Linked DNA regions of Gloeobacter violaceus PCC 7421. The protein of the gene in region 1 binds, or shares a complex with, the protein of each later gene. Links are inferred from orthologs where the notes say so. Each region holds a gene or a part of one and is shown in the gene's direction. Other genes may lie near its edges. The genes, in order: GLL_RS12370 and uvrB.

Region 1 (6,012 bases):
CTGCTGGCCGGTCTGCTCAGTTCGACTGTAGCGGCTTCGGCAGACCCGGCGGTCTGCCCGACGGGCACCCAGGCGAGCAAGATCTTTGCAAGCGGTAATCTGGCTTGTGCAATCGCCCCCTCGGCTACCGACCCGGCCATTGCCGATCGGGTGAGCGGCCAGACCGGCTACGGCTACCACGCGGTGGCCTTCCCGGCAAAGCTCGAAGACCTCAAAGGCGTGCTGGTTTTCCTGTTGGCAAGCAACAGCCGCCCCTACAACCCCATCAGCGGCAAATACATGATCGCCAATATCCTCGATGAAGGCGCCTCGGCAGGTTTGCTGGTCCTCCAGCTGGCCTACGCCAATTCGACGAGCATCGGCAGCCTGTGCGGCGAAGATCCCGACTGCTACGGCCCGGCCCGCCGCGAGGTGGTTTACGGCGAGGCGGTCTCGCCGGTGGTGGCAGTGGATTATCCCAATTCGCTAATCAACCGGCTCGAACGCCTGGTGGCCTACCTCAAGGTCAACCTGCCTCCGGAGGTGCGCCTGCCGGAAGCCATCGGTGGGGAGACCATCGACTGGTCGAAATTGCTTCTGGGCGGCCACAGCCAGGGAGGCGGTCACGTGGGTCTATTGGCCCAGGCGTTTGGGGTGGCGAATGTCTGCTATCTCTCGTCGATCGTAGACGCGGTGATCGACGGCGATGGGTACGCCTCCGCCTCCTGGATCACCACACCCTTTGTCACACCCGTTTCGGCGATGCGCGCCGTCGTGCACCAGATCGACACTCAGGCTCCTAAAATTCTGACCAACTTTGCAACCCTTGGCCTTTCGGCTTCTGCAGGAACAACCGCCTCCGACAACGGCTACCTCACCCTTACAAACAAACCCATGGGTAGTTCCCACGGGGCGACCGTCAAAGATCCCCAGTACGCTGCCGAGCGGCACTGGGCCTGTTATCAACCGGCGGGCTAATTCGTCAGATCAAAGCGCGTGCTGATAGAAGGCTTTCATGCGGTCAAGGGTCTGGTGATCAAGTTCGAGGGTGCCGCGCCGACAGGCCCGCATCCGATCGTCGATCAACTGTCGAGCCTGCAGTCGGCTGAGCGACTCGAACTGCATCGTCTCTGCTTCGGTCTCGGTGACGACAAACAACATCCGCTGGGCGTAAAGGGTTGCAAATAGACCCTTCTTCGGTCCCAGACTGCATACCAGGAACATCAACCCGAAATGCGGATGTTGCAGGTACTGCTCGTTCATGACATTCCAGGTTGTGATGTATAAGACACTACTGCATCCTTTGGGCTTTGTCATCGGCTCCACCACCGGCAGCGAGTAGGATAGTGCAGAAAAGAAACGACACAAGAGGCGGCCCGATGGTCCTCGGTATGGATGCTTTGCTCAATCCTTCGCAGCAAAAAGCGGTGGAGCGCTTCAACGGTCCGCTGTTGGTGGTGGCGGGTGCGGGTAGCGGCAAGACGCGGGTACTGACCTATCGCATCGCCCATCTCATCGAGACTTACCAGGTGGACCCCGAGCACATCCTGGCGGTCACCTTCACCAACAAAGCAGCGGGCGAGATGAAGGAGCGCATCTTGCAACTCTTTTGCGAGCGCACCGCCAGAAGCCGCGGCGGTGAGGCGTTTGCCGCCCTGCCCGACCCCGAGCGGCGCGCCATCGCAGGCCGGGTGCGCCGGGAATTGATTCAGCCTTTGTGGGTGGGGACTTTTCATGCCCTGTGCGCCCGTATGCTGCGCTACGACATCGACAAGTACACCGACCAACGCGGGCGCACCTGGCAGCGCAACTTCACGATCTTCGACGAATCGGACGTGCAGGATCAGATCAAAGACATCGTCACCAAGCAGCTCAACCTGGACGACCGCCGCTACGTGCCCCGCTCGGTGCGCTTCGCCATCAGCGGCGCCAAAAACCAGGGCCTTTCGCCGGAAGAATACCAGCACTCAGAAGGCGGTTCGCTGCGCGCCCGCACGATCGCCCAGGTCTACGAGCGCTACCAGGACCAGCTGGCGCGCAACAACGCCCTCGATTTCGACGATCTGATCTGGGTGCCGGTGCAGTTGTTGCGCCGGCGCCCCGACGTGCTCGATTACTGGCACCGCCGCTTCCGTCACATCCTGGTCGACGAGTACCAGGACACCAACCGCACCCAGTACGACCTGATTCGCCTACTCGCCACCAACAACCAACCCAAAAGCGAGTGGGACTGGCGCGACCGGTCGGTCTTTGTGGTGGGCGACGCGGACCAGGCCATCTACAGCTTTCGCCAGGCGGATTTTCGCATCCTGATGGATTTTCAGTCCGATTTTGGCGACGGCCTAGCCGACGACGAGACCGAGACGCTCATCAAGCTCGAAGAGAACTACCGCTCCTCGGCCACGATTCTCGATGTCGCCAACGAACTGATCGCCAACAACATCGAGCGCATCGACAAGGTGCTGAGGGCCACCCGTCCGGCGGGCTTGCCCGTGTCGCTGCACGAGGCGGAGGACGAGGTGGCCGAAGCTGAGTACATTGTCGGGCAACTGCGCAAACTCAAAGACGCCGACACTCGTCCCTGGAACGACTTTGCGGTACTCTACCGCGTCAACGCCCAGTCGCAGCCCATCGAGCAGGCGCTTTCGCGCTGGGGGGTGCCCTACACGGTGGTGGGCGGCTTGCGCTTCTACGACCGCCGTGAGATCAAGGACGTTCTGAGTTACCTCAAGGCGATCCACAATCCCGCCGACTCGGTCGCCCTCAAGCGCTCGATGTCCGCGCCGCGCCGCGGCATCGGCAAAACGACACTGGATAAGCTCGAAGCCGGGGCCGGGATGCTCCAGACTTCGCTATGGCAACTGCTCACCGACGAGACGAGTATTAAAAATTTGGCCGGGCGCACCAGCGGACCAATTCTCCAGTTCGTGCGCTTTGTCGAGCGCCTGCAGGAGCTGGCCGCCCGGGTGCGCGTCTCGGAACTGCTCGATACGGTTCTCAAAGAGTCGGGCTACGTGCAGATGCTTCAGGAAGAAGGCACCGAGGAAGCCGAGGGGCGCCTCGAAAACGTCCTGGAGTTGCGCTCGGTGGTCCAGCGCTTCGAAGAAGAAAGCGAAGATCCCGAAAACGCGACGCTCGAAGCCTTTTTGGCCAATGTCTCGCTCGCGTCGGATCTGGACAATCTCGAAGCGGGGGCCGAGCGCATCTCGCTGATGACGCTGCACGCCGCCAAGGGTCTGGAGTTTCCGGTGGTGTTTTTGGGCGGCCTCGAAGACGGCCTTTTTCCGCACTTTCGGGCGATTCAAGACGGTGACAGCGCCGCCATCGAGGAGGAGCGCCGATTGTGCTACGTGGGGATCACCCGCGCCAAGGAGCGTCTGTTCTTGAGCTATGCCCAGGCCCGCCGCCTCTACGGCGACCGCCAGCCCGCCATCCCGTCGCAGTTTCTCAAGGAACTGCCCGCCGAGAAACTGGCCGGTACCCGCGTGCGCAAGGGTCTTGCCGACCGGAGGCGCGACCGGGCCGAGCGGATTGCCGCCCGCCCGGCCGCCGTCCCGCCGCTCGCCCCGCCCGCGCGGCGCAAAAGCCCCGCCCAGAACTGGGCGGTGGGCGACCGGGTCGAGCACGACCAGTTCGGTCTCGGGCAGATTACCCACGTCCTGGGTGTGGGCGAGAAGCAGTACCTGGCCATCAGCTTCCCCGGCCAGGGCAAAAAAGTGATCGACCCGCGCCTGGCGCCTCTGCGCAAGCTGGCTGAGTGACACCTGCTCTTTAGAATCGAAAAGCCCAACAACCCATGCTCTCGCCATGAATTACCGCGAACACATCACCATTGACCCGCGCATCCGCAGCGGAAAGCCCTGCATCCGCGGCACCCGCATCACCGTGACCGATGTATTCGATTATCTTGGGGGCGGAATGACCATTCCCGAGGTGCTGGAGGATTTTCCTGACCTCACCGCCGACGACATTCAAGCGTGCTTTGCCTTTGCCGCAGACCGTGACCGCCGTATGAACGTCGTTCCGTATGAAGCTGCTCTTTGATGAAAACCTCTCGCCCAAGCTACCCCGCCTGCTAGCGGCGCTTTTTCCGGACAGCGTGCATGTCCGCGAGTGTGGGCTACTTGGACTTACCGACGAGGATGTTTGGGAGTATGCCCGCGTCAACGGCTTCACTATCGTCTCGAAGGACTCCGATTTTCAGCAGCGTAGCTTGCTCTACGGACATCCACCCAAAATCGTTTGGCTGTGCGTCGGCAATTGCACTCGGCAGCAACTTGTTCAACTGCTCATGCTCTACGAGCAGGACATCCATGCGCTGGACACAGACCCATGCACGGCGCTTCTCGTCCTCTCGTAGCCGAATAGTTGTCCAAAACGCCCGATAGAGGCGATGATCCCGTGCGCAGGCGGCCCTAAACTGGTGAAGTGAGCACACCGACCCACTATCAGACTCTTGGCATCGAGCCGTCGGCGACGACGGAGGAGATTCGTGCGGCTTACCGGCGGCTGGCCAAGCAGCACCATCCCGACACCGGTGCCCTCGCCGGTCACCAGCGGATGGTGATACTTAACGAAGCTTACGAGGTCTTGAGCGAGCCGCAGCGGCGCCAGTCCTACGATCGGCTATTGGCCCATGGCGATGAGCGCCCCAGCCGGGTTGCCACCCAGACGGTCCCGCGCGCCCCCTTCGGGCGGGGCGCCAGCGAGGATAGCGAGCGCCAGCGCTGGCTGAGAGACATCTACCGGCCGGTCAACGCCGCCATTTACCGGGTGATCCGCCCTTTCCGGCGGCAGCTCGATGAGCTTGCCTACGACCCCTACGACGACGAACTGATCGCCGAATTTGTGGCTTATCTGGAGCGCTCGCAGGTCATTTATCAGCAGGCGAAGGCGCTGTTTGCTTCGCGGCCCAACCCGGCGGGAGCGGCGCTGGTGGCCGAACTGCTCTACCACAGCCTCAACCAGCTGGGTGATGCCCTCGACGAATTGCGCTACTTCACGCTCAATTACGACTACCAGCATCTACACGTCGGCCAGGAACTGGTGGGGATCGTCACCGACCTGCGCCGCCAGGCGACCGAAGCGGCTGAGCGCCTGCTGCAGATGGGATAGTGCCCTATGTTTGAAATCGACACACAGACACTGCAAACCCTCCTGGGCGCCGAGGCGGAAGGAACGCTTCCGATGTCGGTGCGGGGCGTCGGGACCGACACACGCGCCCTCGCGCCGGGAGCGCTGTTCGTGGCGCTTCGGGGCGAACGCTTCGACGGCCACGACTACGCGCGGCAGGCGGTGGCCGGGGGGGCGGCCCTGGTGATTGCCGAGCGGCCGGTGGCGGTGCCTCATCTGCGGGTGGCCGACACCCTGGAGGCTTATCAGACGCTGGCGCGCTGGTGGCGGGATCGCTGCACGCTGCCGGTGGTGGCCGTCACCGGTTCGGCCGGCAAAACCACCACCCGCGAACTGATTCGCGCCGTGCTCGCCACCGCCGGACCGGTCCTCGCCCCGCCCGGCAACGAAAACAACGACGTGGGCGTGCCAAAGTTGCTGCTCCAACTCACCGGTGCCCACCGCTACTGCGTGGTCGAGATGGGCATGCGCGGCCCGGGGGAGATTGCTCGCCTCGCCCGCTGTGCCGCCCCGAATGTCGGGGTGATTACCAACGTCGGCAGCGCCCATATCGGACGGCTTGGCTCCCACGCCGCTATCGCCGACGCCAAGTGCGAACTGCTCGCCGAGCTGCCGTGCTCAGGGATCGCCGTTCTCAACGGCGAAGACGAGCGGCTGCTTTCCACCGCCCGCCGCCACTGGGCGGGGCCGGTGCTCACCTATGGTCTTGATGCCGGGGATGTTATGGGCAGCTTCGACGGCGTGCACCTGCACGTCGATGGGATCGCCTTTATTCCACCCCTGCCGGGCCGCCATAACCACCTCAACTTCCTGGCCGCCCTGGCGGTCGCCCGCCACCTCGGGTTGGAGTTGCTCCAGGTGCGCGAGCGCCTCAAAGATCTTCAGTTACCCACCGGCCGC
Region 2 (5,863 bases), 580 kb from region 1 along the record:
GCGGATCTGGGCCTGGGCCTGGGTGTGGACGGGGTTGCCGGGGGCGACGCGCTCAAGCACAGCGATCGACGCTTGCAATGCCCGTGGGGAGCCCGTCTGGGCCTGGGTGCGCGCCTGCTCGAGCAGTTGATCGCTCCAGCGGCGCAAGTCGGCCTGGGCGGCGGTGTGGGCGAACGAATCGGGGGGGATGCGGCCCGCCTGGTTGACGGCGGCGAGCAAATCGGCGCTCGTGCCGCCCGCCGCCACGGCGCGGGCCTGCTCCAACTGCATCTGCTGGGGCAACTGCCGCATCAATTTCTGGAGCGTCAGCACCTTGGCGGCCGTCGCTTGGGGCTCGGGGGCGGGCCGCCACTGAAAGACGACCAGCGCGCCCACCGCCAGCATCGCCAGCAGGGCGGCGACCGTAAAGAGCAGCAAGTTTGTCCGCAAACCGGCCAGATCCATAGCACTCCCTACCTCACCAGATCCCGCACATCTTCGATGGCAAAGTACTGAAAGAACTTCTCGGTGACGCGCAGCTTGTAGGAGCGCCCCTCGGCGCAGCGGGAGACGAAGCCCTTGCCGACCAGGTCGCGCACCTGATCGTAGGCCCCCGAACCGCGCAACTCCACCAATTCGCTCTGGGGGAGGGGACCTTTGAGGGCGATGAGCGCCAGGGTGCGCTGGGCGCCCACCCCCAGGTCGGCGGGCACCAGCCGCTGGATGAGATCTTGCAGGGGCGGTCTCAGTTGCAGGGCGTAGCCTGTGGCGGTGTCGGCAATCTCCAGGGCGCTGTCGCGGCCGGCATAATCCTCGAGCAGCTCAAGCAACGCCTCGCGGCAATCGTCCCGATCGCACTCCGCGTAGCGGCTGAGCTGTTCAAGGTTCAGCGGACGCGCTTTAAGGTAGAGCACCGCCTCCAGGCGGGTCTTGAGATTCGTCGACGGCATAGATCTCGATGTCTCTGTAAAATTCGGCTTGGGCGAGCACCACCCGGTCGCGGTGCGCCAGAAACAGCAAACCCAGAAACGCTCCCACGCGATCCCGGTAGTGTTCTAACAATTTTTCGAAGGCGGTGACGCCTTTGGTGGTGAGCACCGCCCACAATCCGGTCACGATCGCTTCGAGGTTCTCCTGGTGGGCCAGATGCTCGACTTGCTCCATGGTGCGCACCATCGGACCTTTGAGGGGTGGGCGGCGCTCGGCGGTGCGCTTTTGGGCCTGGTGGCCCTCCATTTGCTCGACTTCGCGCAGATGGGCAATCAGATCATTGAGGGTCAGGGGCCGATCGACCATCGCAGGCACCGCCGGACGGCGGCGGATCAGGCGCTCGAGGGCCACCGCCGGTCCGTTGGGGCCCAGTGGGTGCGACAGCGCCTCTTCTTCATCCTCCGGCACGTCGAGCGGATCGGGCGATTGCATCGATCCTTCGAGGATCTCCGCCTTCATGTGCACCAGCACCGAAGCATAAAAAAGCGCCTGGCCCGAGCGGGGCAGGTCCGAAACGTCGAGGCTGCCGAGCGATTGCAAGAAGCGATCGGTCAACTGCACCACGTCGATATCCCACGGATCGATTTCACCCCGCCGGGCCAGGTCTATCAATATACCGATCGCGTCTTTGGGCATACGGAGTGCCAGGGCCGATTGCCATCAAGAATAGCACCCGCAAAACCCCGTGCCGATCTCTAGAGTTCGCGCTCAGAAAATTGGATGACGTCCATCTTCGAAAACTGCCAGCTTCCCGAGGGCGAATCGACTGGAAATCCATTCGCGCGCAGTACGGCGAAATATAAAGGATTGCTGTCGTCCGCTTCGACGGTGAAGCCTTTGGTTTTTAACTTGCGCACCGCCTGCTGGAAGAGGCGGTCCAACACATTGCTCATACCGGCCCAGGCGCCCGTCGGGTAGATTCAGCACCCAAAACGGTAACACGAAGCGGGGGCGATGGAAACGGCCGCCGCCGATCCGGACGGCCGGGGGCGGCAGAGGCTACAATAGGAAACAGGTTGTGAACTTTTGGACACGCAATGACCGACGACCGCTTCGTAGTCTCGGCCCCATACCGGCCGACCGGGGACCAGCCCCGGGCGATTGCCCAGCTCAGTGCCGGAGCGCTGGGCGGTGTCACTTTTCAGACGTTGTTGGGGGCGACTGGCACCGGCAAGACCTTCACGATCGCCAATGTGATCGAAAAGGTCGGTAAACCGACCCTGGTCCTGGCCCACAACAAGACCCTCGCCGCCCAGCTTTGCAACGAATTGCGCGAATTTTTTCCCGACAATGCTGTCGAATACTTTGTTTCTTATTACGACTACTACCAGCCCGAAGCGTACATCCCCCAGACCGACACCTATATCGAAAAATCGGCGAGCATCAACGACGAAATCGACATGCTGCGCCATTCGGCCACCCGCTCGCTCTTCGAGCGGCGCGACGTGATTGTGGTGGCCTCCGTCAGCTGCATTTACGGCCTGGGTATGCCCGAGGAGTACCTGCGCGCCGCCATTCCCCTCAAAGTCGGATCGAACATTGATCAGCGCGAGTTGCTGCGCCAGTTGGTCACGGTACAGTACGAGCGCAACGACATCGATCTGGGCCGCGGCCGCTTCAGAGTGCGCGGCGATGTGGTCGAGATCGGTCCCGCCTACGAGGATCGGATCATCCGGGTCGAATTTTTTGGCGACGAAGTCGAGGCGGTGCGCTGGCTCGACCCGGTCACAGGCGAGGTGGTCCGCTCGGTCAACAGCCTCAACATCTACCCGGCCAAGCACTTTGTGACACCTGAGGAGCAGCTGGAGCAGGCCTGCATCGCCATCGAACAGGAACTGGAGGCGCGCGTGGCCGAACTGGAGGGCGAAAACAAGCTGCTGGAGGCCCAGCGCATCAAGCAGCGCACCCGCTACGACCTGGAGATGCTGCGCGAGGTGGGTTACTGCAACGGCGTCGAAAATTATTCGCGCCACCTCGCCGCCCGCCGGCCGGGTGAAGCGCCCTCTTGCCTCATCGATTATTTTCCGCAGGACTGGCTGTTGGTGGTCGACGAATCCCACGTCACCATCCCCCAGATCCGCGGCATGTACAACGGCGACGCCCAGCGCAAAAAAGTGCTCATCGATCACGGTTTCAGGCTCCCTTCGGCCGCCGACAACCGCCCGCTCAAAGCGCCCGAATTCTGGGATAAAGTCCGCCAGGCCATCTTCGTCTCGGCCACCCCGGGCGATTGGGAAGTCGAACTCTCGGGCGGCGGTCGCGACCCCGAGACCGGCCGCATGGCAGGGGAGCACGTCGCCGAGCAGATTATCCGGCCCACCGGCGTGCTCGACCCCGAGGTCTTTGTGCGGCCGGTGGCAGGTCAGGTGGACGACTTGCTCCACGAAATTCACGATCGGGTCGCCCGCCGCGAGCGGGTATTGGTCACCACCCTCACCAAGCGCATGGCCGAGGATCTCACCGAGTACTTCCAAGAGCGGGGGGTTAAAGTGCGCTATTTGCACTCAGAAATTCAGGCCATCGAGCGCATCGAGATTTTGCAGGCTCTGCGCCAGGGCGATTTTGACGTGCTCATCGGCGTCAACTTACTTAGAGAAGGGCTCGATTTGCCCGAAGTGTCGCTGGTGGCGATTCTGGACGCTGATAAAGAAGGGTTCCTGCGCGCCGAGCGCTCGCTGATTCAGACGATTGGCCGGGCGGCGCGCCATGTGCGCGGACAGGTGATCATGTACGCCGACCGCCTCACCGCCTCGATGGACAAAGCGATCAGCGAGACCGAGCGGCGCCGCCAGATCCAGAGGGCCTACAACGCAGCGCACGGCCTCACCCCCCAACCCATCGTCAAGCGCCTGGATGCCAACAGCATCCTCGACTATCTGGCAGTTTCCCGCCGCCTCAACCAGCAGGAACTCGAAGCTGCCGCCGCCGCCCCGGCGGAAGTGGCCCTGGCCGATATTCCCGAACTGGTGTCGCAGCTGGAGATCCAGATGCGCGATGCGGCCAAGAAGCTGGAGTTCGAGAAAGCCGCCGAGTACCGCGATAAAATCCATAAGCTGCGCGAGCGGCTTTTGGGCAAGTAACGAGGCCATCAATTTTCGGGGGGTACTTGCTGCATCTGTGTTGCTGAGCGCTTTCCAGCCCGTGCCGGGTCGGTAGCGTTCCCTCGCGGGCGCGCTTCCCCATGACTTCTATGCCTTAAGACAGAGAATAGCTGGGAAGCGGTGCTTACGCACCGCTTCCCAGCTATTTTAGATACAAGTCTTTGTTCGTATTGACTCGTGCTGAATGTCGTGTTGTGTGTCAATCCGGAGTTACCGCTGAACTTTCCCGCAGGAAGGGAAAGCACTTCGGCCGAAGCAGCGAGCGAGGCGGGAAGCTTGCAATGGCGATAGATTCCGGGGGGGGAGCCGATTCATTCTCTTTGTCGTTAGGTTCTTTTGCGATAGTTGCCGTCGGGGCCTCGGCAGGGGGGCTCGAAGCTTTCACACAGTTTTTGGGTGCCTTGCCAACCGATACCGGCATGGCGTTCGTGTTGATCCAGCACCTCAAAGCCGACCAGCCGAGCTTGCTGGTTGAGATCCTGGATAAAACAACCGGCATGGACGTTGTCCAGGTGCACAACGGCACGGTCGTGGAGCCAAACCATGTCTACGTGATCCCGCCCGACCGGCAGATGGCGATTACCAGCGGCGTGCTCACCCTCTCGCAGCGCCGCAAGACCGACGGGCAGTTTATGCCCATCGACTCCTTTTTTCATTCGCTGGCTGCAGACTGGGGCAACCGGGCGATCGGTGTGGTGCTTTCGGGAGCGGACGGCGACGGTGCGCAAGGGCTCAAGGCGATCAAGGCGGCGGGCGGCCTCGCTTTCGCCCAGGACGAGCAATCGGCCCGGTTTCCGAGCATGCCCCACAATGCCGCGGCAACAGGGCTGCTGGATTTTGTCCTGCCGCCCCGGGAGATCGCGGTGCGGTTGGCCGCGGTCGGCCGTCATCCCTACATCGCCCCCCCGGCCGCCACCGCCCCGCCCACCCCGCCCGGCGCCGAGGAGGCCAGGAGTGCCGCCATCGCGCTGCTGCGCGCCGCCACCGGGGTGGACTTCGGCCAGTACAAGCGCCCGACCTTTGAGCGGCGCTTGCAAAGGCGCATGGCGCTGCACCAGATCGAAAGCCCGCAGGAATTCGTTCGCCACCTTCAAGACCACCCGGAGGAAGTCCAGGCCCTGTACCGTGACGTGCTCATCAGCGTCACGGGCTTTTTTCGCGACCCCGAAGCTTTCGAGGCGGTGAAAAACACTGTCCTGTCCGCCATTACCCAGCAGCGGGCCGAGGGCCTGCCCATCCGCGTCTGGGTGCCGGGGTGCGCCACGGGCGAGGAGGTCTACTCCCTTGCCATTGGCGTGCTGGAGTTCCTGGAGGAGCACCCCTCCCCAACCCCCGTCCAGTTTTTCGGCACTGACATCAGCGAGGAGGCAATCGCCCTTGCCCGCACTGGTCTCTACCACGCCTCCCAAATCGAGGGCCTCTCCCCCGAGCGGCTGCGACGGTTCTTTAGCCAGGGCGAGGGCGGCCACCGGGTCTGCAAGCGGGTGCGCGAACTGTGCGTCTTTGCTCGCCACGACCTGCTCGCGGATCCGCCCTTTTCCCAGATGGATCTGGTCAGTTGCCGCAACGTGTTGATTTACTTCTCGCTGCCTGCCCAGAAGCGGGTGCTCACTACCTTTCACTACAGCCTCAAGCCGGACGGCTTTTTGCTGTTGGGCACCTCCGAGAGCCCGGGGGGGGCGTCCGAGCTGTTCAACCGGGTCGATTCGAAAAACAAACTGTTCTCCCGAAAGGCGGTGCCCGCCCGGCTGCTCCTGGAGTACGCCGCCGGGCCCGTTGCGGCGGACCCGCTC

The links.
Region 2: the proteins of GLL_RS12370 (region 1) and uvrB are in contact, whole or in part, in a crystal structure (PDB 7EGT), measured with the Thermus thermophilus proteins. The link is inferred for Gloeobacter violaceus PCC 7421 from one-to-one orthologs. Residues at the interface, in WP_096412145.1 of Thermus thermophilus: His654, Arg656, Phe657, Gln666, Asp668, Glu669, Lys680, Arg681, Leu682, Ser683, Lys685, Tyr686, Ala687; in WP_096411307.1 of Thermus thermophilus: Glu23, Leu25, Arg26, Asp27, Gly28, Glu29, Arg30, Phe31, Arg55, Glu326, Asp327, Phe328, Glu379, Ser382, Gln383, His398, Gly400, Arg401.

The regions. Positions count from the first base shown.
Region 1 is NC_005125.1:2,553,508-2,559,519, forward strand. What follows is about bases 982-4,049. They hold GLL_RS12370 (UvrD-helicase domain-containing protein), read left to right. Parts: upstream 982-1,358; coding sequence 1,359-3,740; downstream 3,741-4,049. Other genes in these bases: GLL_RS12365 (PII-interacting protein PipX family protein), read right to left, coding at 982-1,242; GLL_RS12375 (DUF433 domain-containing protein), read left to right, coding at 3,787-4,023; GLL_RS12380 (DUF5615 family PIN-like protein), read left to right, coding at 4,007-4,049. In the rest of the region: GLL_RS12360 (BPSS1187 family protein), read left to right, coding at 1-957; more of GLL_RS12365, read right to left, coding at 967-981; more of GLL_RS12380, read left to right, coding at 4,050-4,339; GLL_RS12385 (J domain-containing protein), read left to right, coding at 4,408-5,094; murF (UDP-N-acetylmuramoyl-tripeptide--D-alanyl-D-alanine ligase), read left to right, coding at 5,101-6,012. UniProt on the Escherichia coli protein: A helicase with DNA-dependent ATPase activity. Unwinds DNA duplexes with 3'-5' polarity. Translocates on single-stranded DNA with 3'-5' polarity. Initiates unwinding more efficiently from a nicked substrate than double-stranded DNA.
Region 2 is NC_005125.1:1,974,855-1,980,717, reverse strand. What follows is about bases 1,609-4,527. They hold uvrB (excinuclease ABC subunit UvrB), read left to right. Parts: upstream 1,609-2,006; coding sequence 2,007-4,049; downstream 4,050-4,527. Other genes in these bases: GLL_RS09605 (chemotaxis protein CheB), read left to right, coding at 4,352-4,527; GLL_RS09615 (hypothetical protein), read right to left, coding at 1,665-1,862. In the rest of the region: GLL_RS09630 (hypothetical protein), read right to left, coding at 1-444; SMC-Scp complex subunit ScpB, read right to left, coding at 453-929; GLL_RS09620 (segregation/condensation protein A), read right to left, coding at 880-1,605; more of GLL_RS09605, read left to right, coding at 4,528-5,863. UniProt on the Escherichia coli protein: The UvrABC repair system catalyzes the recognition and processing of DNA lesions. A damage recognition complex composed of 2 UvrA and 2 UvrB subunits scans DNA for abnormalities.